DNA from 4 places in the Comamonas sp. 17RB genome. Region 1 is predicted to be linked to each of the others. Evidence: riboswitches for the same ligand, from Rfam matches in the RefSeq annotation. Region 1 holds a riboswitch; each other region holds the start of a gene.
What was found. A riboswitch is a leader RNA that binds a small molecule or an ion and turns the genes downstream of it on or off. The one in region 1 is predicted to bind cobalamin.
Positions count from the first base shown of each region.

Region 2: another riboswitch for cobalamin. It lies ahead of QM470_RS10450 (TonB-dependent receptor domain-containing protein); the one in region 1 lies ahead of cobW (cobalamin biosynthesis protein CobW).
Region 3: another riboswitch for cobalamin. It lies ahead of QM470_RS03920 (TonB-dependent receptor domain-containing protein); the one in region 1 lies ahead of cobW (cobalamin biosynthesis protein CobW).
Region 4: another riboswitch for cobalamin. It lies ahead of QM470_RS03130 (TonB-dependent receptor); the one in region 1 lies ahead of cobW (cobalamin biosynthesis protein CobW).

Region 1 is NZ_JASHHY010000001.1:154,164-159,743, forward strand. Features, by position in the region: gene cobN (cobaltochelatase subunit CobN) at 1-2,506, opposite strand, end outside; gene cobW (cobalamin biosynthesis protein CobW) at 2,506-3,588, opposite strand; cobalamin riboswitch at 4,054-4,273, opposite strand; gene QM470_RS00675 (GNAT family N-acetyltransferase) at 4,311-4,856, opposite strand; cobalamin riboswitch at 4,917-5,143, shown strand; gene QM470_RS00680 (ABC transporter substrate-binding protein) at 5,278-5,580, shown strand, end outside.
Region 2 is NZ_JASHHY010000005.1:68,764-74,343, reverse strand. Features, by position in the region: gene QM470_RS10455 (cobyrinic acid a,c-diamide synthase CobB) at 1-1,221, opposite strand, end outside; gene QM470_RS10450 (TonB-dependent receptor domain-containing protein) at 1,247-3,121, opposite strand; cobalamin riboswitch at 3,190-3,430, opposite strand; gene QM470_RS10445 (hypothetical protein) at 3,557-3,772, shown strand; gene QM470_RS10440 (cell division protein ZapA) at 3,769-4,245, shown strand; gene QM470_RS10435 (sensor domain-containing protein) at 4,546-5,580, opposite strand, start outside.
Region 3 is NZ_JASHHY010000002.1:143,098-148,677, reverse strand. Features, by position in the region: gene QM470_RS03930 (VOC family protein) at 1-27, opposite strand, end outside; gene QM470_RS03925 (FtsX-like permease family protein) at 202-2,880, opposite strand; cobalamin riboswitch at 3,034-3,261, shown strand; gene QM470_RS03920 (TonB-dependent receptor domain-containing protein) at 3,394-5,250, shown strand; gene QM470_RS03915 (ABC transporter ATP-binding protein) at 5,289-5,580, opposite strand, start outside.
Region 4 is NZ_JASHHY010000001.1:723,068-728,647, forward strand. Features, by position in the region: gene QM470_RS03120 (FecCD family ABC transporter permease) at 1-592, opposite strand, end outside; gene QM470_RS03125 (ABC transporter substrate-binding protein) at 589-1,527, opposite strand; gene QM470_RS03130 (TonB-dependent receptor) at 1,635-3,851, opposite strand; cobalamin riboswitch at 4,055-4,309, opposite strand; gene zigA (zinc metallochaperone GTPase ZigA) at 4,451-5,580, opposite strand, start outside.

The DNA.
Region 1 (5,580 bases):
GATCGTGCTGCACCCGCTGCAGCACCAGCCGGGTCTGCTCCCAGCCCGCGTCCAGATCCGCGCTGGCAAGCCCGGGCTGCTCCAGCCATTGCAGCGCCAGCAGCTCCAGCCGTTCGCGGGTATCGCCCGCATGGCGCCAGGCCTGGCCATCCACCGCCTGCAGCAGCTGCGGGCGCGGCCCGGTCCAGGGCTGCTCCCAGGCGGCATCCAGCGGATCGAAGGCAGTGCCCGGCAGCAGATCGTGCGCCAAGGCGCGGATCAGGCTGTTGTTCGCCCCCTGGCCGTTGCCCACCGGGTGGCGGGCCAGTGCCAGCAGGGTGTCCCGCTCCAGGCGCCCCTGCGGGGACTGGCCGAAGACATGCAGCCCGTCGCGGATCTGGCTTTCCTTGAGCTCGCACAGATAGGCATCGGTCTTGTTCAGCAGCTGCTGCTCGTCCGCCTCGGTACGGGGCGCCGCCACCCCCAGGTCCTGGTGCAGATCGTGCTGCACGATGTGGGCCAGAATCTGCTGGCGCAGCAGCGCGGCGCGCCGGCGGTCCAGCGTCACCGCCTCGTAGTACTCGTCCACCATGCGCTCCAGGTCGCGCGTGGGGCCATAGCTTTCGGCCCGCGTCAACGGCGGCATCAGGTGGTCCACGATCACCGCCTGCGCACGGCGCTTGGCCTGCGCCCCCTCCCCCGGGTCGTTCACGATGAAGGGGTACAGGTGGGGCATGGGCCCGAACGCCAGGTCCGGCCAGCAGGTCTGCGACAGCGCCACGCTCTTGCCCGGCAGCCATTCCAGGTTGCCGTGCTTGCCCACGTGCACCATGGCATCCGCCTGCCAGGCGCTGCGCAGCCAGTGGTAGAAGGCTAGGTAGTAATGCGGCGGCACCAGATCGGGGTCGTGGTAGCTGGCCATGGGGTCCAGCTGGTAGCCGCGCGCCGGCTGTATGCCCACAAACACCTGGCCGCAGCGCAGGCCCGCCACCATGAAGCGCCCCTGGCGCAGCATGGGGTCGGACGCGGGCGGACCCCAGCGCTGCACCACGGCCTGCTGGTTCTCCGCCGGCAGGCTGGCAAAGAAAGCCTGGTAGCCGGCCAGATCCAGGCTCTGCTGCGCCGGCCGCACACCCCAGGAATCGGGATCGTTGGTGATGCCTTGCTGCAGCTGCTGCATCAGGGTATCGCCATCGGCGGGAATCTGGTCCAGCACATAGCCCTGCTGCTGCAGCGCCTGCAGGATATGGATGACGGAAGCCGGCGTATCCAGCCCCACGCCATTGCCCAGGCGGCCTTCCTGCGTCGGGTAGTTGGCCAGAATTAGGGCCAGCCGCTTGTCCGGATTGGCTTTGTGGCGCAAACGGCACCAGCGCTGCGCCAGCGCCACCACAAAATCCAGCCGCTCGGCATGGGCCTGGTACTGCACCACATCCGACTGCGTCAGCTCGCTGCGATGCGACAGCCCCTTGAAACTGATGGCCCGCGTGATGATGCGCCCGTCCACCTCGGGCATGGCCACATGCATGGCAATGTCCCGCGGCTGCAGCCCATGTGCATCGTCCAGCCAGCTTTGCTGGTTGCTGCCGGACATGATGACCTGCAGCACCGGAATATCGCCCGCCAGCGCATGGTCGCCCGGCGTTTCCAGCGACGACTGCGCAAACGACGTGGTGTTCAGAATCAGCGACACCTGGTGCGCACCGCACAGCTGGTGCAGCAAGGCCAGGCTGGTCGCATCCTTGAGCGACAGCAGCGCCAGCGGCAAGGGGTTCATGCCCTGCGCCAGCAGCTGCTGGCACAGCTGGTGGAACACCTGCGTATTGCCCGACTGCAGGTGGGCACGGTAGAACACCACCATGACCACGGGCGCGCCGGCCTGCCACTGCCAAGGCCCGGGCTCCAGCCAGTGTGCGGCCGTCGCCGCATCGTGCGCGGGGTGGTAGACCGCAGCAGACGGCAGTGGGCGCGGCGCCAGCGCCGGCTGCGGCCCTTGCAGAAAGCTGTGCCACAGATAGCGGAACATCTCGCGGGCATTGGCCACCCCGCCTTCGCGCAGATAGCGCCAGATGCTACGGCATTGCTCCACGGAGGCCGTGCTCTTTTGCAGCAGGTTCAGGTCTTCCGTCGTATCCCCGGAAAACATCACCAGCACAATGCCGTTCTGGCGGCACACCTCGCGGATGCGCTCCGTGCCATAGGGCCAGTAGCTCTCGCCACCCAGGTGGTCGACCACAATCACCCGGGCATGCTGCAGCACCTCATCGACGTACAGGTCCACCGAGGCCGGCTGGCGCAGATGCATCAGATTGGCCAGCCGCACCGTCGGCAAACGCTCGCCGTCCCTGCCCGGCTCCAGGCCCTGCTGCGCGGCGCTGGCCTGCAGCTGGCCATAGGCCTCGGCCAGCAAGGCCAGCGTGGTGTCGGCTGCACTGAGCACCACCACATCGGCCGGCGACTGGCCCAGGCTGGAGACAAAGGCTTCGTCATCGACAAAGCCCCCGGGCTGGACGGCAAGCAAATGCATCAGAGCGCTCCGGCGGTCAGACCGTTCAACGCGGCGCGGATGCGGTCCTCTTCCAGATCGTGGCCGATGAAGACCAGATGCGTCTTGCGTGCCTCGTCATCACGCCAGCGGCGGTCGAAATAGCTGTCAAAGCGCTTGCCCACGCCATGCACCACCAGGCGCATGGGCTTGCCTTCCAGGGACGCAAAGCCCTTGACGCGGTAGACCGTGTTCTCGGCCACGATGTCGGCCAGGCACGCCAGCAGGGCATCCCGGTCCACCTCGGGCAGCTCGATCACCACGGAATCGAAGGCATCGTGGTCGTGCGCGTCGTGGTGGTGTTCCTCGCCTTCGCCATGCTCATGGTGGCCCACCCGCTCATGGATGCTCTCTTCCGAAGCGCTGGACAGGCCCAGCACCACCCCCAGGTCGATCTGGCCATGCTCGGCCGCCACGATCTTCACCTGGGCCGGCACCTCTTCGCGCACGATGGCCTCCACCTTGGCGCGGTCCTGCGCGCTGGCCAGGTCCAGCTTGCTCAGCACCACCAGGTCAGCGGAAATCAGCTGGTCTTCAAACAGCTCGTGCAGCGGGGACTCATGGTCCAGATTCGGATCCTGCTTGCGCTGGGCATCCACGGCCGCCGGGTTGGCCGCAAACTGGCCGGCGGCCGTCGCCGGCACATCCACCACCGTGATCACGGCGTCCACCGTGCAGGCGTTCTTGATTTCGGGCCAGTTGAATGCCTGCACCAGGGGCTTGGGCAGGGCCAGGCCACTGGTTTCGATCAGGATGTGGTCGATATCGTCGCGCCGCGCAATCAGCTGGCGCATGACCGGGTAGAACTCTTCCTGCACGGTGCAGCACATGCAGCCGTTGGCCAGCTCGTAGAGCTGACCGCTTTGCGGATTGGTTTCGTCTTCACAGCCGATGCCGCAGCCACGCAGGATCTCGCCGTCGATCCCCAGTTCGCCGAACTCGTTGACGATCACCGCAATGCGCCGGCCATTGGCGTTCTGCAGAATGTGGCGCAGCAGCGTGGTCTTGCCGCTGCCCAGAAAGCCGGTAACGATGGTGGCGGGGATCTTGTGGTGCGTACTCATGGTCAGAAACTCCTGTGCTCCGAAGAAAAAGAAAGCTGCGGCCTCAGTGCCCGCTGCCAGTGAAGGGGGTGCCGGCGCAGTGTGCGCGGCGTGGGCGATGTAAGGGCTGTGCAGCGGCAGGGCCCACGGCCGCCTGGCCGCCATGACGCCCACAGTTACGGCCACGGACACGGCCGAACAGCCGCTGCGCGCCGCAGGTCAGGGGGTGCATGCGCCGGTCCTGCCCGGCAGGCCGCGCCATGGAGACATCCGCAGTGCAGCGCGCAGCCATGCCCGCGCCCTGCACGGATGTTGGGACAGGCATGCGCCGGGCATGCCGATGTGTGAACGGTTGAACCATGCTCTCCCCGAGCCGCCACGCAACAAAAAGCATGCGGTGGGGAAGCGATGCGTGCGACAGACCCGGGTCGCACCGCCAAAGCGGTGGAAAGGGCCAGTCAGCAAACAGCCCACACCCCGTGGCATACCACTGCAATCGAACAGGTCGGTATTCTGGCTCGCCGTCATACCGCACACACGGCCTTCCCAGGTAGCGTACCCAGTGGCATCAACGTGTGGCGGTCAGGCTTACAGCAGCGGGGGCTGCGCCGGAATGCTTCCCACCCGAAGGCGAAGGTCACCGGACTTCCCGTTTCACCCGGCATGGGCATGCGCCATGCAGAGCTCCTGTTCAAAGCGCAAATTATAGGAGCGGCAGCACACCCTTCGCGCAACGGGGACAGCTAAGTGCACGCTGCGGTGGGCAGCGCAGGCGGCAACAGGCACTGCATGTGGATGGTCTGCCAGACCGGGTCGGCCTCGCGCTGCAGCACCGCAAACCCGTTGCCTTGCCAGAACTCCAGCGCCCCCGGCAAGAACGGGTGGGTGTGCAGGTACAGCACCTCCACCCCGTGGGCCCGGGCGTGGGCCTGCAGCGTGGCCCACAAGGCCTGTGCCAGCCCCTGTCGCCGCCACACCGGCGCCACAAACAGGCGCACCACTTCCACCACGGCCAGCGGCCCGAAATCCAGCTGCGCAAACCGGCCGTCGTACGGGCGGTAGGCAATGCTGCCCACCACACCCCGCTGCGCATCGTGGGCCGCCCACATCCGCCCGCCGCCCCCCCCGTACACCTGCTCGAAATGCAGCAGGTCCGCCGCCGTGTCCTGGGCAGACACGCGCGCACCGAACATCTGCACGCGTGCATCGCGCAGAAAACCGTCCACCTCCTGCAGGCGCTCGACCGGCTGAATGGAAATCAGATGGGACAGGGACAAAGACAGGGTCATGCCAGACTCGAAACCGCCATGCGCACAGGCTGCCGTGGGGGGCTGCCGCTACAAAATCAGCTACATTACCCGAACTTTGGTTCCGCAAGGACATGCACCGGCGTACGCTGGCCGCATGAGGGAATCCAGTGCAGACCGCGCCCCTGGCGCTGCCTGCCAAATGGAACTGCCCCCGCAACTGTAGGCAATGAGCCCGCGACCGACACACCACTGAACGCCAGTTTGGGAAGGTGGTCGCGAGGCGCTGATCTGCCAGTCAGGAGACCTGCCAAAGCACCAACCATTCATTGCCGGCGGGGTGTCCGGGAAGTGAGCCATTTCTCGTGACTCTGTCGTTCCGGCGCCGCTGCGGCCCGCACGCACAGCGTGGGTTGTGCCTTGTCTTCCAGTGGTCCCTGCCCAACCTGGAAAGACGAGCCTGATGCTGATCCGAAGCCTTGCCTGCACCGCCCTGCTGGCCACCACCTTCACCGCCCACGCCACGGACTATCCCTTGCAGGTGCAGAACTGCGGCCACACCGTCACTTTCGACAAGGCCCCTGCTTCGGCCGTCACCATCGGCCAGGGCGGCACCGAGATGCTGTATGCGCTGGGCCTGGGCGACAAGGTGGCCGGCACGGCGCTGTGGTTCAACCCGGTGCTGCCGCAGTTCAAGGCCGTCAACGACAAGGCTCCACGCCTGTCCGACAACATTCCCAGCTTCGAGTCGGTGATCGGCAAGCGC
Region 2 (5,580 bases), on a different contig from region 1:
ACTGCAGTCAAAGCGCGAGTAGTGGAAGGTGTGGCCGCGCAGCACGCTGCCTTGCAGCTGGCATTGCTGCATGCCCAGACCGGCGAGCCGGGTCTGCATCTGCGCCGTGCCCGGCAGGATGTCCCACAGCGGCTGGGACTGGCCTTGCGCATCGGTGATCTGCTGGCCCAGGGCCAGCATGCCGCCGCACTCGGCCCACACCGCCTTGCCCGCCGCCACGTGGGCACGCAAATCGGCCTGTAGCCCGGTGTTGGCCGCCAGCTTGCCGGCATGCAGTTCCGGATAGCCGCCGGGCAGCCACAGGGCATCGCAGGGCGGCAGGCCTTCGCCAGCCAGGGGCGAGAAAAATGCCAGATTGGCCCCTATGGCCTGCAGGCAGTCCAGGTTGGCCGGGTAGATGAAGCTGAAGGCCGCATCGCTGGCCACGGCCACCGTGCGCCCCTGCAGCCAGGGCTGCAGCGCCTGCTGTCCGGCCGGCGGTTGGGCCGCTGCTGCTGCGGGGAATTCCACGCTCCAGCGCTGCCAGGCGGCCCAGTCCATCTGGCCCAGCGGGGTGTCGGCCAGCTGGTCGGCGGCGGCGTTCAGCCGTGCCATGGCATCGGGCAGCTCGTGCGCGGCCACCAGGCCCAGGTGGCGCTCCGGCAGCAGCTGTGCATCCCTGCCCTGGCCGATGCGCGCCAGCGCGCCCAGCCACAGATCGGGTTCACGCAGGCTGGTCTGCAGCATCTGCGCATGCATGCCGGTGGCCACGCGGTTGGCCAGCACCCCGGCCCACGGCACCTCCGGCTGGTACTGCCGCATGCCCAGCACCAGGGCGCCAAACGAGCCGGCCATCGCGCCCGCATCCACCACCAGCAGCACGGGCACGCCCAGTTGCTGGGCCAGATCGGCGGCAGTCGGGCTGCCGTCAAACAGGCCCATCACCCCTTCGATCAGGATGACATCGGCCTCACCGGCGGCGGCATGCAGGCGGGCCCGGACCTCGTCCATGCCCACCATCCAGCCGTCCAGGTTGTGCACCGGTGCACCGCTGGCCAGTTGGTGCCAGTAGGGGTCCAGAAAATCCGGGCCGCACTTGAACACGCGCACCGTGCGCCCCTGGCGGGTGTGCCAGCGCGCCAGCGCGGCGGTCACGGTGGTCTTGCCCTGGCCCGATGCCGGGGCCGCCACCAACACGGCCACGCAGCGGCGCGCAGCTTGGGCGGAAGTATCAGTCAACATGCATGCTTTCCGGCGGCCCCGGCGGTCAACGGGGCAGCCATTTCAGGCCCACCCAGAAGGTGCGGCCCGGCGTGGCGTAATCCTGGGCCAAGGTATAGGCCCGGTCCATCAGGTTGTCGATGCGTGCGGTCAGGGTCAGGTCCCTGGCCACCTGCGTGGAGGCCGACAGGTTGAACAGGGTGTAGCCACCCAGGCTCATGACCTGCTCGTCCTTGGCGTTGTAGCGGCGGCTGGCCGCCTGCATTTCCCCGCCCAGTGTCCACCCGTGCACGGCGGCATCCACCCCCAGGGTGGCAAAGCGGCGCGAGCGGCGCTCCAGCAGCTTGCCGGTGGCCTCGTTCGTGGGGTTCTGGAAATCCACGGAGCCATACCACTTGAGCCGGCCGGTGCGGTAGGCACCGGTCAGGGTGATGCCCTGCAGCTGCGCACGCTCCACGTTCACATAGCAGGACGTCTTGCCGCAGCTGCCCAGGCCTTTTTCATAGGACACCAGGTTCTGCAGCTTGTTGCGGTACAGCGTCACCCCCAGGTGGTTGCCCTGGTCGGCCCAGCGCAGACCGATTTCCTTGTTCAGGCTTTCTTCGGGTGCCAGGGCCGGATCGCCATAGTCCGAAAAGCGCTGGTACAGGCTGGGCACGCGAAAGCCGGTCGAGGTGGAGGCGGTGGCGCGCAACTGGGGCGCAAATGCCCAGGCGTAGCCGATGCCGCCGGTGTTCTTGCGGCCGAAGTCGCTGTCCTCGTCGCTGCGGGCATTCAGCTGCACGCTGTGGGTACCGAACTTGGCGCCGTAGCCGATGGCCACGCCGGTCTGGTCGCGGTCCCTGTGGCTGGTATTTTTCAGGCCGGTGTTTTCCAGCGTGTCTTCGCGCCGCTCCAGCGCCAGGCTCAAGGTGCCCGGGCCCAGCAGCCACTCGTTCTGCAGCAGCATGGTGCGCAGCCGGGTTTCGGCTTCGTAGGTGCTGGTGCCCGAGGTCTCGTAGCGGTTGGTGGATTCGCTGACGGACAGGCGCGTGCGAAAGCGCTCCGTCCACTGGGCGGTCCAGCTCAGGCCATAGGCATCCAGCGCGCGCAGGCCGCGGTCGTCCTTGACCGATTTGCTGGCGTCATACCCGGCATTGGTGCGGCTGGTCAGGGCCGTCAGCTCCAGGCGCTGGTCGGCGTTCAGTTGCAGCCCCACGCGGGCGTTGGCCGATTTGCGTGTGTAGCCATCGCGGTCTTCGTTGTGCACACCGCGGTTCTTGGAGTCGAAGCCATGGCTTTCGGCATAGGACAGGCCCAGCGCGTAATCCACCATGCCCTGGGCGCCGCTGATGCCAGCCTCGGCCTTGCGGCTGCCGTACTCGCCGGCCCCCAGGCCCACAAAGGGCTGCACGCCGGCGGTTCCGCGCTTGGTGAACACCTGCACCACGCCCGCCAGCGCGTCCGAGCCATAGACCGCACCTGCCGGGCCGCGCAGCACTTCGATGCGCTCGATCAGGTCCACCGGCAGGGATTCCCACTGCGCACCGCCGGAGCCGTTCTGCACATCGACACGGATGCCGTCGATATAGACCGCCGTGTGCTGCTTGCTGGCGCCGCGCAGGTAGAGACCGGTTTCGGTGCCGGGGCCGCCGTTGCGGGTGATCTGCACGCCGGGCAGCTTGGCCATCACGTCTTCCAGCGACCGGCCGGCCTGCTGGTCCAGCTGGTCGCGGTCGATGACCGTCATGTCCGCAATCACGTCCGACAGGCGCTGCTCGCTGCGCGTGGCGGACACCACGGTCTCCTCCAGCGTGGCGCGTGCAGAGGGGCTCTCCTGGGCCTGGGCAGCGGCCGCCACCGCGCACAACATGGCTGCCGACACGGCAGACCACGGCAAGGCGGGCGCCACGGCACCGGCCTTCAAAACATTCGAAAACATGAGAAAAAAACACCTAGTCGCCCGTACCAGCCTCCCCGCCAGTGATGGGCAAAACCATGCCCGCTCGAGCGGGCACACCAGTGTTGGCCGGTATCCGGGCTGGTCCTCCACACCATCGCCTTCCCAGACGCTTGTTCAAGGCATCCAGTGGCGGTATCAGATGGCGGGGGTGCATGGCATGCACCAGGGACTCACCGTTGCGGGGGCAGCGCAGGCTGGGCGGGTTCTGAAAAAAACGAGGCCGTCCTGCTTCCCGTTGAACTGCTGCGCGTGAACCGCGCTGCGAGCACCAACAGCCGCGATTTTAGTTTCAGTCGTGCCGTTCGTAGAAAAACTGCTGTGCACCGGTGTTTTCCAGCGTCATATGCAGGCTGATTCGGCCTTATTTCACCTGCTTACATTTAGGCACGCCTACAATTGCTACCCTCTATGTCCATGACCTCGCAGCCTTCCATGATCGAGCCGCTGGCAGAGCGTGTTGATCGCCTGCTGCTGCGCCACGCCGAGCTTCAGCGCACCAATGCCCTGCTGGCCGAGCAGGTGGCCGCGCTCACACAGGAGCGCGATTCCCTGCGCTCGCGCCTGCAGGCGGCACGTGCACGGGTGGACGCACTGATTGAGCGCCTGCCCGCCAACCAAGAGGCACCATGAGCCAGATCGAAGCGCGCATCCTCCAGCAAGACTATGTGTTGACCTGCCCCGAGGGCCAGGAAGACATGCTGCTGGCCGCCGTGCAGCGGGTGGATGCGGACATGGAACGCATCCGCAACACCGGCAAGGTGCGCGCCCGCGAACGCGTGGGGGTGCTGGCCGCCGTCAATCTGGCGTTCGAGAGTGCATCGCTGTACACCCGCGTGCAGGAACTGGAGCAAGAGCTGGAGCTGACGCTGGAAAACGGCTTGGCACCCGCGGCCCCTGCAGCCGACGCACTGCCCGCTGCTCCGCTGGAAGACACACCGCGGGACGACACCCTGCAGCAAGCGCAGCAGGCACAGGAAGAAGCCCAGGTACTGGCCGCGCAGCTGCATGAGCTGCTGGTGCTGCGCGAGCACGAGCTGCAGCAGGCTCAGGCGCTGATCGAACGCCTGGAAGCGGCGCTGGAAGTCGACAGCAAGCTGCTGTAGAGGCCTTGCGGCAGCGCCGAAAAGCTGCTGCCGCGCAAATCCCCCTTTTCTCCATCCGGTCCACCACAAGCCGCCGGGCACGCGCTAAAATAAAGGCGTCTGCAAATCTGCCGTGCTTTATATTGCCTTGAACCAATGCTCCCTGAGCACGGGCTTGGTACATTGCCAGGCAAGCGTGATCGTCTCGCGTTAGACGAACCCAACGTCTGGTTGCCCTCGCCCACCTGAACCCCCGGTTCAGGATGACGGCGCGGTGGTTTTTGCAGACACCCCCCACCCTCATCCCGGCGGCCAAGGCCGCTACACCGGCCGGTCTTCTCCCGGCACTCCGCCCCCCAGACTTCCTGCTTCCAGGCCTGCCGCCTGGGCGCGCAGCATGGCCTGGAAGGTAGCCGCCTCGACCCCCGGGGCACACAGAAATCCCTGGTAGAAGCCGCAGCCCATGCGCATCAGCGTTTCACGCTGCGCGGCGGTTTCCACGCCCTCGGCGACGATCTCCACATCGAGCGCGCGGCCCAGGCCGATGACCGCCTCCACAATGGCCTTGTCGCTCATGTCCTGCGGCAGACCACGCACAAAGGACTGGTCGACCTTGAGCTTGGAAATTGGCATGCGCTTGAGGTAGGCCAGGTTGGAATAACCGGTACCGAAGTCGTCGATCACCAGCTGCACACCCAGGTCCGCGAGCTGTTCGATGCAGTGCACGATGACCGGCTCCTTCTGCAGCAGGGCAGACTCGGTGAGTTCCAGCTCCAGCCAGCATGCCGGCAGGCCATAGGCACTGAGCAGCGAGGCCACGCGCGCCGCATAGTCGGGCTGGTGCAGCTCCAGCGAAGAGACGTTGACCGACACCTTCACGCCCAGGCCCTGCTTGACCCAGCGCACTGCTTCCTTGACCGCCTGCTCCAGCACCCAGGCGCCGAGCTTGACGATGTAGCCGGACTCCTCGGCCAGCGGAATGAACACCCCGGGCGAGACCACGCCCAGGCGTGCATCCGTCCAGCGCAGCAGCGCCTCGCAACCGACGATGCTACCGGTGTGCATTTCGACCTGGGGCTGGTAGACCACGCGCAGGGCATCACGGTCCAGCGCCTGCCGCAGCGCGTGCTCCATCTGCACCCGGCCCAGCAGCCCGTTGGACATGGCCGGCTCGTAGAAGCCGAAGCTACCCTTGCCACTGGCCTTGACCCGGTACATGGCGGTGTCGGCCTGCTTGATCAGTTCGTTGAGCGTGCGCCCGTGCTCAGGGTACTGGGCCATGCCAATGCTGCATTGCACCGAAAAGCCCAGACCGTCCAGCACGAACGGCTCGCGCATTGCATCCTGGATGCGCCG
Region 3 (5,580 bases), on a different contig from region 1:
GAACAGGAGATAGGTCTGGACTTGCATGCATGCCTCCGGTGGTTAGACAGCGGTTGTACGGCAGCAGCGCCAATGCAGGTATGACAGAACGTAGCCGGGCCGACCAAAGGCCAGGGCGGCATGGCGGGCACGTCGGTAATGGCGGGAATGTCGGGTGGCACGCGGTGGCGGTGTGCCACCGCCGCAGGCGCCATGCTGCCGTTACCAGTCTTCCTTCACCGCCAGCACCGCGTCCTCACCGGTGGCCTTGCGGCCGGCCCACCAGGCCGTCAGGGTGCCGGCCAGCACCACGGCGCAGGCCAGGGCCAGCAGGCGCCCGGCGGGTAGGCGCAGCTCCATGGTCCAGTGAAAGCTTTGCGGGTTGACCACGTGCACCAGGATGGCGGCCACGCCCAGGCCCAGCAAGGTGCCGGCCAGCGCTCCCATGGCCGTCCAGGCCGCCCCCTCGCCGGCGACCACGGTGAGGATCTGCCGGCGCGTCAGCCCCAGGTGGGTCAGCAGCCCAAACTCCTTGCGCCGTGCCAGGACCTGGGCGCTGAAGCTGGCGGCAATGCCGAACAGCCCGATGCCGATCGCCACCGCCTGCAGCCAGTAGGTAACGGCGAAGCTGCGGTCAAAAATCTCCAGCGAGCGCTGGCGCAGCGCGGCGCTGCTGGTGAATTCCAGCGGCGGAGCCTGCCCGCCGGACAGCCGGGCCAGGGCAGCTTCGATGCGCGGCTGCAGCGTGGCCTGGTCTTCGCCCGCAGCAGGCCACAGCGACAGCTCGGACATACGGGCATCGCCCGTCAGGCGCTGGTAGTCGCCCCAGTCCATGGCCACCGCGCCGAACTGGCGGATGTAGTCGCGCCAGATGCCGGCAATGAAAAAGCGCGTTTCTACTGCGCCGGCCGTGGGGGCAGTGGCCGGGCCGTCTGTCCCGGCAGCACTGCTGCCGGCCTGCCCGGTGCTGAACGCACGGTCCAGCAGCGGCCAGGGCTGGCCGGCCTGCACGCCATACAGCGTGGCCACGGCCTCGCTCACGTAGACGGCAACCATGCCGTTCGGAACCGACTGGGCAGGCGCTGCCCCCACCCACGGCAGCTGCTGGGCCTGCGGGCCGTGCAGCGGGCGCAGCAGCAGGCTGATGGCCGGGCGCTGCGGGTCCAGCCACAGGCTGGTGGCCCGCATCGGCTGGGCGCGTTTCACCCCGGGCAGGTCGCGCACGGCCTGCAGCAACGCGGGCGGCAGCAGCGCCGCGTCGGATTTGGACGAGCCGCCGGCCGCACGCAGGTACAGCGGCGAGGGCAGCACGGCGTCCAGCCAGTCCAGCATGCTGCCGCGAAAGCTGGTGACCATCACCGTCAGCGCCACGGCCAGGCTCAGGCTGGCCACCACGCCGCCCACGGCCACGCTGGCGCTGGCCCGCATGCGGCGGGCACGTTCCAGCGCCAGCATGGACAGCGGCTGGCGCAGCGTGGCCGGCCACAGCCGCTGCAGGCCGCCCAGCACGCGATCCAGCAACCAGGGCAGCAGCGCCATGCCGCCCAGCAGCATCAGTCCCACGGCCACATAGGCGGCCAGGGGAATGCCGCCAATGGGCGGCACGCTGGCCAGCAGCGCACTGGCGGCCACCAGGGCCAGGCCGGTCCAGGCGCGCGCAGGCGTCTGGCCCACGGCGCCCAGCCCTTTGAGCGTGGCCGCGGGCGGCAGTGCACGGGCCGTGCGTGCCGGCCACCAGGCGCCGGCCACGGTGGCGGCCAGGCCCAGGGCAAAGAAGGTGGCGGCAGCCGGTGCGCTCCACAGCAGCGGGGGCTGGCCGCCGGCAAAGTAGCCGCCGCCCAGGTCCCCGCCCAGCATGCGCAGGGCCAGCCAGGCCAGTCCGGTGCCCAGCGCAATGCCGGCCGCGCTGCCGACCATGCCCAGCAGGGCGGCTTCCCACAGCACCAGGCGCATGCGCTGCGCGGGCGTGAGCCCCAGCACGGCCAGCAGCGCCAGTTGCGGTGCGCGCCGCGCCACGCTCAGCGCCAGTACGGAGAACACCAGAAACGCCCCGGTGAACAGCGCCACCAGGGCCAGCACGGTCAGGTTGACGCGGTAGGCGCGTGACATCTCGGCCGCACGCTGCTGCTCACCGCCCGGCTGCTGCACCAGCACCTGGGCCGGCCAGCCGGGCAGGGCACGCAGCGCGGCGGTGAAGGCGCTGCGGCCGGTGCCGCTGCGCAGCAGCACATCCACACGCTGGATCTGGCCGTCCTGGCCCAGCAGGTCCTGGGCGGCGCCAATGTCCATCACCGCCAGCGGGGCGCCGCCGGCCGCCACCGTGCCGGCCACGCGCAGCGTCACGGCATGGGTGTGCACGCGCACCGGCAGCAGGGCGCCGGGGGCGCTGGCTTCGTCCAGGCCCAGGGCCTGCAGTGCCGCCGGGTTCAGAAACACCGCGTCGGGCGCGAACAGTTGCAACCGGTCCTGGTCGGCAAACAGCCGGGGCTGCAGCGCAGGGGCCAGTGGGGCCGACTGCAAGGCATCGCCGCCCAGCAGGCGCAGCGACAGTGGTTCCGGGATGGCATGCGGCGCGTGATCGCCAGCCACGGCCGTGGCGGGCGTGCTGTCGATCTGCACCGTGCCCTCGATCCACGGCGCGGCATGCTGCACCTCGGGCCGCAGCGCGATCAGCGGGTAAATGCTCTGGGGCAGGCTGGCGCGCATGCCACGGAATTCCAGATCTGGCTGGCCGTTGACGCTGCGCACCGCGCGGGAAAACTCATCCAGCGCCGACTGGTTGATCACATGCACCGCAAAACCCAGGGCCACGCCCAGCGCAATGGCCAGCAGGGCGGTCAGGCTGCGCCAGGGCTGGCGCCGGTACTCCTGCAGCGAAAAACTGGCCAGCAGGCGCGGCAGCGGAGAAGCGGTGAGAGAGGGTGAGGCGGGCACGGAGGTTCCAGGGCAAAACAGCGGTGTGCACCGCCCCCGGGGCGGGTGGGCACGCCTGCGCGGCCCAGGGTTCCATGGGCAGGGCATTCGCCATCCTACAAGCCCCGTGTCAGCCTGCTGCCTACAATGCGGGGTTTTGGTGCTTGCAGCGCTGTTCTGGCGCTGCGGTTAAACGGGAAACATGGACGCCGGCGCCCGCGCTGGCACAGCATGTACTGCCCCCGCAACAGTGAGCGCACAGGTCCCGCAGGACCCGCTTGCCATCTCTTGCCACTGGAGCCATGCGCTCTGGGAAGGCTTGGCAAGCCGTGCGCCAGTCTGGATACCGGCCAAAACAGGTCCAGCATCCGCTGGCGTGCCGCTGTGCATGCAGACCCGGGTTGCTGGTTGTGTGAAGCACGGGCGGGGACGCCGGTGCCAACCATGTGTGCATCCATGCGAAATTTCCAACCATTCCCAGCGGAAGGCCAGCGCGCTTCCGTGCGTTTTCCTCTGGCGGCCGTGGCCCTGGCCGCGGCCTGCCTGGCCCAGCATGCTGCGGCGCAAAACGTGCCCCTGTCCACCACGGTGGTGACCGCCACCCGCTCTGAAACGCCGCTGGACGAAACCCTGGCCGATGTGCGCGTGATCACCGAAGAGCAGATCAGCAACTCGGCAGGCCGCTCGCTGGCCGAAGTGCTGCAGCGCTTTGCCGGCGTGCAGATGTCCAGCAACGGCGGCCGCGGCAACACGCAAAGCGTCTATATCCGCGGCAGCAAGCAGGTGGTCCTGCTGGTGGACGGGGTGCGCTTCGGTTCGGCCACGCTGGGCACGCCCACGCTGGAGTCGCTGCCGCTGGAAGCCATTGAGCGCATCGAGGTGGTGCACGGCCCGGCATCGGCCCTGTATGGCAGCGATGCCATTGGCGGGGTGATCCAGATCTTCACCAAGCAGGGCAAGGGCGTGAAGCAGGCATTCGTGCCCCATGCCGCACTCACCTGGGGCCGCGCGGGCTACAAAAAGGCCGATGGCGGTTTTGCAGGCGAGCAGTCCGGCTGGAACTACAGCCTGAACATGGCGCGCGTCATCGACCCTGGCTTCTCGGCCACCAACCGCAAGAGCGCCGAATTCCGCTCCGATGCCGACAAGTTCAACCAGACCTCGGTCACGGCGGCACTGGGTTATGCCTTCAATGCCGACTGGCGCCTGGATGCCAATCTGATGCGGGCGGACAGCTATTCCGAGTTCGACCAGGACTACATCTTCATGCCCGACTGGAGCATGCCGCTGGTGAACGGTTCGTACAACGAATTCCGTGCCGCCACTAGCCAGCTCAAGCTGTCGGGCAGGCTGTCTGCCAACTGGAACAGCACCCTGAGCGTGTCGCGTTCCAATGACAAGCAGCGTTCCCACCACCGCCTGGAGGGCCGTACCGACCGTTACCAGGACCTGTTCCAGACCGAGCAGACCGAATACAAATGGGGCAACGAGATCAAGACCCCGGTGGGTGTGGTGGTGGCCGGCCTGGAGCGTCTGGAGCAGCAGATTGCCTCGTCCGAGCGCTACGACCACAAGGACCGTTCGACCAATGCCGCCTATGCCGGCCTGAACGGCAGCCACGCGGCGCATTCCTGGCAGCTCAACCTGCGCCGTGACGACAACTCCCAGTTCGGCGGCTACAACACCTGGGGCATTGGCTACGGCTACGAAGTCCTGTCCGGTCTGCGCGCGCGCGTGGCACGGGCCAGCAGCATGAAGGCGCCCACCTTCAACGACCTGTACTACCCCATGTCCGGCAACCCCAACCTGCAGCCCGAAAGCTCCAAGGGCAACGAAATCGGGCTGGACTGGAGCGTGGGCGGCCACGAGTTCAAGCTGACGGGCTTCGACAACAAGGTCAAGAACCTGATCTCCTGGGCCGACGACGGCACCGGCATGTGGTTCCCCTTCAACATCGACAGCGCACGCCTGAAGGGCTGGTCGCTGGGCTACAGCACCCAGTGGCAGGGCTGGGATCTGTCGGCACGCTACGAGCACCTGGATGCGGTCGATGGCAAGGGCCAGCGCCTGACGGACCGTTTGCCCGAGCACCAGGCCACGCTGTCGGTGGACAAGCGTATCGGCGCCTGGAAGTTCGGCACCAGCGCACTGTATGCCGGCAAGCGCACCGACAAGCAGGGTACGGTGGACCTGGGCGGTTACACCACCGTGGACCTGCACGCCGAATACCAGTTCGCCAAGGACTGGGCGGTGCAGGCCCGTGTGGCCAATCTGACCGACAAGGTCTATGAAACTGCCTACGGCTACAACCAGCGTGGCCGCGCCGGTTTTGTCACCTTGAAGTGGACGCCGCGCTGAAGTCGCGCCGCTAGCACGGCCCCGCGGGCCGGCGTTGTTCAGGCCGCCGCAATGCCCCGGGCCGTCAACCGCAGCACCCGGTCGGCGCGGGCCGCCGCGTCCGGGGAATGGGTGACCAGCACCAGGCTGGCGCCGGCTTCGCGGGTCTGGGCCACCAACAGGTCCATGGTGCGGGCGGCCGTGTCCGGGTCCAGATTGCCGGTGGGCTCGTCGGCCAGCAGCAGGGCCGGGCGGTGCACCAGGGCGCGGGCAATGGCCACCCGTTGCAGCTGGCCGCCGCTGAGCTGCTGGGGCAGGCGCTGCCCCATATCGCCCAGGCCCACGGCCGCC
Region 4 (5,580 bases), 570 kb from region 1:
TGCCGGCCAGCACCAGCAGGCCGTTCCACGACGGGGTCTGGATGCCGCCCAGCACCCAGCTCATGACCACCTGCAGGCTGACGGTTTCATCGGACAGGGCCAGCATCAGGAAAGAACGCAGCGCGCCCAGCATGGCGGCCAGCGCCACGCCGGCCAGCAGCAGGCCGGCCGCATCCAGCGCGCCCGCAGCCCGGGCGACGGCCAGCACCAGCAAGGTGGAGCCCCAGGCGCCGGCAAAGGCCAGCACCGGCAGCACCAGGCCCTGGGGCAGGCCCAGCGGCACCAGCAGGGCCACTGTGGCGCCCAGGGCCGCACCGCCGGATGCGCCCAGCAGATAGGGTTCAGCCAGCGGGTTGCGGAACACGCCTTGAAAGATGGCCCCCGACAGGCCCAGTAGCGCGCCCACGCAGGCCGCCGCCGCCACGCGTGGCAGGCGCCACTGCAGCAGCAGCCGGCTGTGCAGGGAATCGTCGCCGCTCAGCGCGCGCCACAGCTCGGGCACGCTGGCCCACTGGTGGCCGGCGCAGGCCGCGCCCAGCAGGCACAGGGCCAGTACCAGCAGCGCGGCCCCCCATGTTGTGCGTGAAGTCATATCGGGTGCAGTTGCCGGGCCAGCGATTCGATACCGTCGAAGGTGCGCGGCCCGGGGATCAGGAATTCGGAGCGGGACACGGTCCAGCAGTGGCGCTGGCGCAGGGCCCGCATGTCGCGCCAGCCGGGCTGGTGCAGCAGATCGTCCAGCCCCGCCTGGTTGCCGGCGAACAGCAGCACATCCGGGTCGGCGGCCAGCACGGCTTCGGGCGACACCTGGGCCAGCACGCCCAGCGCCGGCAGTGCGTGCTGGCAGCCGGCGCGCACCATGGCTTCGCCGGTGTAGGTGCCCGGGCGGGCCAGCAGCAGCATGCCGTTGCCCGCGCGCCCGGTGACCATCAGCGCCCGCAGGTGCGGCCGGCCGGCCACGGTGGCATCCACGGCCTGCAGCCGCGCATGCAGGGCTTGGGCCAATGCAGCGCCGCGTTCGGGCTCGCCGCAGGCCTGGCTCACCAGGCGGATGTTGTCCAGCACCTCCTGCAGGGTGCGACTGAGCAAAACCATGATGGGCACTCCTATGCGTTCCATGGGCGCGACGAGCTGGGTGGCGGCCTGCCGCGCCGGGGTCACGATGACCAGATCCGGGCGCTGGGCCACCACGGCATCCACGGAAAATCCCAGCCGGCCGCCGACCTTGGGCAGGCCCAGCACCTCGGCCGGGTAGCGGGTGAAGTCCTCGACACCGACGATGCGGTCCACCAGCCCCAGGGCGGCGACCAGTTCGGTGTTGGACGAAAAAATGGTGACGATGCGCCGGGGCGGCCGAGGCAGCCAGACGGCGCGCCCCAGGGCATCCTTCAGGTGGATGCCCGAGGCCGCCTGCATGGCCTGCTCTGCTGCCCCCGCAGGGCCGGCCGGACCGGCCTGCACCGTGGGCACGGTAAGGCCGGGCAGCAGGGCGCCGCCCGCCGCCACCGCGCCCCAGCGGCGCAGCACGGCGCGCCGGGACAGTGCGCCCGGAAGCGCGTCAGGAACTGCACCCGAAAGTGCGTCCTGGGGTGCTTCCGGAAGGGGGCTGGCGGGCCTGTGCATGCAGCCTGGCCTCAGAAGTCGGCCTGCAGGCCGACCATCAGCTCGCGTCCGGGCATGGAGGTGCCGCAGCCGCCGTTCTGGAAGCGCGCATCCGCCAGGCAGGGCGAGCGGTCCTGGGCGATGAAGATGGGGCTGCGGTTCAGGTTGAAGACGTTGTTCACCGCCGCAAACAGCTTCACGCTGCGGTTCACCCGGTAGTCGCCGCGCAGGTTCCACACCGTGAAGGCGCCCTTGCGGTGGATGTAGGTGCTGCTGGGTTCGCCCTGCGGCACCAGCAGGTTCTCTTCGGTGTCGTACCACATCGGTCCACGCAGCAGCGCCGTGAGCTGCATGCTCCAGTCGCCGGCATTGCGGTCCATGCCCTGCGCGTAGCGCATGCCGGCCGAGGCCTGGAAGCGGTACATGCGCTGCACGCGGTCGGTGTTGGCGGTGGGCGCCGCGCCCTTGTCGCGCATGTCGAAGTGGTAGTAACCGCCCGCAAAGGCGCTGAGCGACTGGCCCGGCAGGCCCAGGGCCAGCACCTGCTTGAGGTCGACGTTGGTGGTCAGCTCCAGGCCGCGCGCCACGACTTCTGCGGCGTTGTTGGCATAGTCCGAGGTGTTGGTGCTGGGGCCCCGGGATACGGTGGTGATGCGGTTGGAGATGACGTTCTGGAATAGCGCTGCGTCCACCTTCCAGCCCGGCTGCGTGAAGGTGGCGCCCACTTCGATCTGGCGGCTGGTCTCGGGCTTCAGATTGGGGTTGCCGAAGGTGCGCCCGCCGCCCACGGCGGTGAAGTCGGCGGCCAGTTCGGTGGCAGTCGGCGCCCGGAAGCCGGTGGCGATGCCTGCGCGCAGGTTCCAGTCGTCGGTGGCCTTCCAGGTCGAACCCAGGGACCAGGTGTGGGTGTCGTACTTGCGCACATTGGACTGGGCAAACGCCAGGTTGGGCGTGGGGTCGAACCGGGTCTCGCCCCAGGTCTTGCGCAGGCCGCCGCGCAAGGTCAGCCGGTTGTCCAGCAGGGTGTGGGCGTCTTCCAGGTACAGCGCCTTGGTTTCTTCCGTCTGGTTGTTGTCGTACGGCGCCACCTGGCCGGCCGGGCCGCCGGGCATGGCCACGCGGAAGCGGTCCGAGCGCAGATGGCTGCGTTCCCAGTCCACGCCCACCAGCAGGTCGTTGGCGGCAGACAGGCGAAAGCGCGGCTGCAGGCGGATGCCGGTGGCGTCCAGCTTGCGGTCGTTGTAGTCGCGCGCCGTGCCCGGCACCGGGTTGGTGCCGCTCTTGATGACGGGGGACGCCCAGTTGAATTCGTCCTCGTCCACGAAGTGGTAGACCTGCGCCAGCCAGCTGACCGACTGATCGGCCAGCGCGCCGGTGTAGGTCAGGTCCAGCGAGCGGTTGTCGCGGTTGTCCTTGCTGTAGATGTTGGACCCGGATCCCCGGAAGCCCGCGTTGTAGATGCCGTCGGTGCGCGCCTGCAGCTCCACCCGGTTCAGGCTGTCGATCTGCAGCCCCAGGGCGGCCACCGCACCACGGCGCTTCCAGCCGGTGTTCTGCATGACGGTGCCGCCGTCACCGGACTTGTAGTCATCGCGGGCGCTGGTGTTCAGGCCCACATACCAGTCCAGCATGCCGCTGGTGCCTGCGGTCTGGGCCTGGGTGCTCCAGCCGCCCCAGGAACTGCCGGTCACCGTGACGCGGTTCAGCGGGCCGCTGGCGCCGGTGCGCAGGATGATGTTGATCACCCCGCCCATGTTCTGGCTGCCGTACACCACCGAGGCGGGGCCGCGCACGATTTCGATGCGGTCCACATCCGTCAGGCTGAGCTTGGACAGATTGGCCGTGCCGGCGCGGCGGCCATTGAGCAGCACCAGCACCTGGCCCTTGAAGTCGCGCCCCTGGCCGTCGGTGGCGGCGCCGCGCAGGTTCAGCGATGTCTGGGCCGCCGTCCATTCGCTGAGGAAACCCACCGCATGTTCGGCCAGCAGGTCGGTGACCGAGCGGGCCGACGAGCGTTCGATGTCCTGGCGGTCGATGACCTGGGTGGTGGCGGCAATGCGGGCACGGTCCTCGGGCCGGGCCGTGGCGGTGACGAAGACATCGCCCAGCGCGGCAGTCGGTGCCGATGTCGAAGTCGATGCGGAGGCAGCGGCCGTGGCGGCAGAAGCAGCAGAGGCCGCGGTGTGGTCGGCCACGCCCTGGGCGTGGGCACCCCACAGCGCGCAGCACAGCGCGGCGCCGGCGGTCACGGGCTTCAGGGCGGAAAGGGGAAAAGCGACAGGCCCGCAGAGGGGGCCTGGGGAAACACGGGAAGGGGTGCGCATGCGCGGCTCCAGATGGCCCTGCTCTCCCGCAAGGCCGATTCAAGAAAACATCCGCAGGCATGCATGCGCAGGCGGGACAGCTCGGCGCACGAACCCATCCAACCTGGACTGCGCGCTCACCCGCGGCGTCCAACAAAAGTGACAAGGCCGGTATCCGGGCTCGCGAAATGCCGATGTCCCGGGACATCCGTCCTGGAACTTTCGGCCCACTCCACGCCTTCCCACGCAGTGCGCAGTGGCTTCAGGTCTTACCTGGGTGCAGAGGGTGATTCGCTTACCGTTGCGGGGGCAGCGCAGGCATTGCACTCCATGGAGTGCACCTGCTTCCCGTTTAACTCCAGTGGCCGTCAGGCCAATGCAGCACCTCGTAACAAGCATTGAAATGTATCTCAATGCAGCGAGGAATTATCGTTCAGGACACATGTCCGCAACGGACACAACACGCCGGACACATCCGGAATGCATGCCCTGGCAGCTGATGGAGCGCAGCGCTGCATAAAGGCTGCAGCCGGGCATGCACCGCGTCAGTCCCAGGCCGGGAACGGGTCATGAAAGCCGGTCCAGGCCTTGGGGGCCAGGGCCATCTCGTGGTCGGTCAGCAGGCAGGCATCCAGCCGCTGGCGCAGCGCCGATTCGTCCATGCCGATGCCGATCAGCACCAGTTCCTGGCGGGCATCGCCCACGCGCTCGTCCCAGTGCTGGGTGATGGTGGCCAGCGACTCGGGCTCGCGCGGCCACTGTTCACGGGGCACGGCAGCCCACCAGCGCCCTGCCCGGCCATGGCGGCACACGGCGCCGGCCTGCGACCAGTTGCCCGCATAGAGGGGGCGGCTGGCCAGCCAGAAAAAACCTTTGGAGCGAATGACACCGGGCCATTCGGACCCCACCAGGGCGTGAAAGCGCCTGGGGTGGAACGGCCGGCGCGCGCGGTAGACAAAGCTGCCGATGCCGTATTCCTGGGTTTCCGGTGTGTGCTCGCCACGCAGCTCTTTCAGCCAGCCCGGGGCCTTGGCCGCCTCGTCGAAATTGAACAGCTTGGTGGACAGCACCGACGCCAGCAGCACCTTGCCGAAACTGGATTCCACGATGCATGCACGCGGGTTCAGGGTCTTCAGGATGGCGATGAGCCGCAGGCGCTCTGCCCCGGTGATGAGGTCGGTCTTGTTGAGCACCAGCACATCGCAGAACTCGACCTGTTCCACCAGCAGGTCCACCACCTTGCGCTCGTCCCCCTCGCCCATTGATTCCCCGCGCCCCTGCAGGCTGTCCCGGGATTCGTAGTCCTTGAGGAAGTTGAAGCCGTCCACCACGGTGACCATGGTGTCCAGCACCGCAATGTCCGACAGGCTGGCGCCCGCTTCGTCGGTGAAGGTAAAGGTCTCGGCCACCGGCAACGGCTCGGAGATGCCCGTGGATTCGATCACCAGGTAGTCAAAGCGCTTTTCCCGGGCCAGGCGGCGCACCTCCACCAGCAGGTCTTCGCGCAGGGTGCAGCAGATGCAGCCGTTGCTCATTTCGACCAGTTTTTCCTCGGTCCGGGACAGGTCGCTGCCGCCTTCGCGCACCAGCGCTGCGTCGATGTTGACCTCGGACATGTCGTTGACGATGACCGCGACGCGCAGGCCTTCGCGGTTGTGGAGGATGTGGTTGAGAA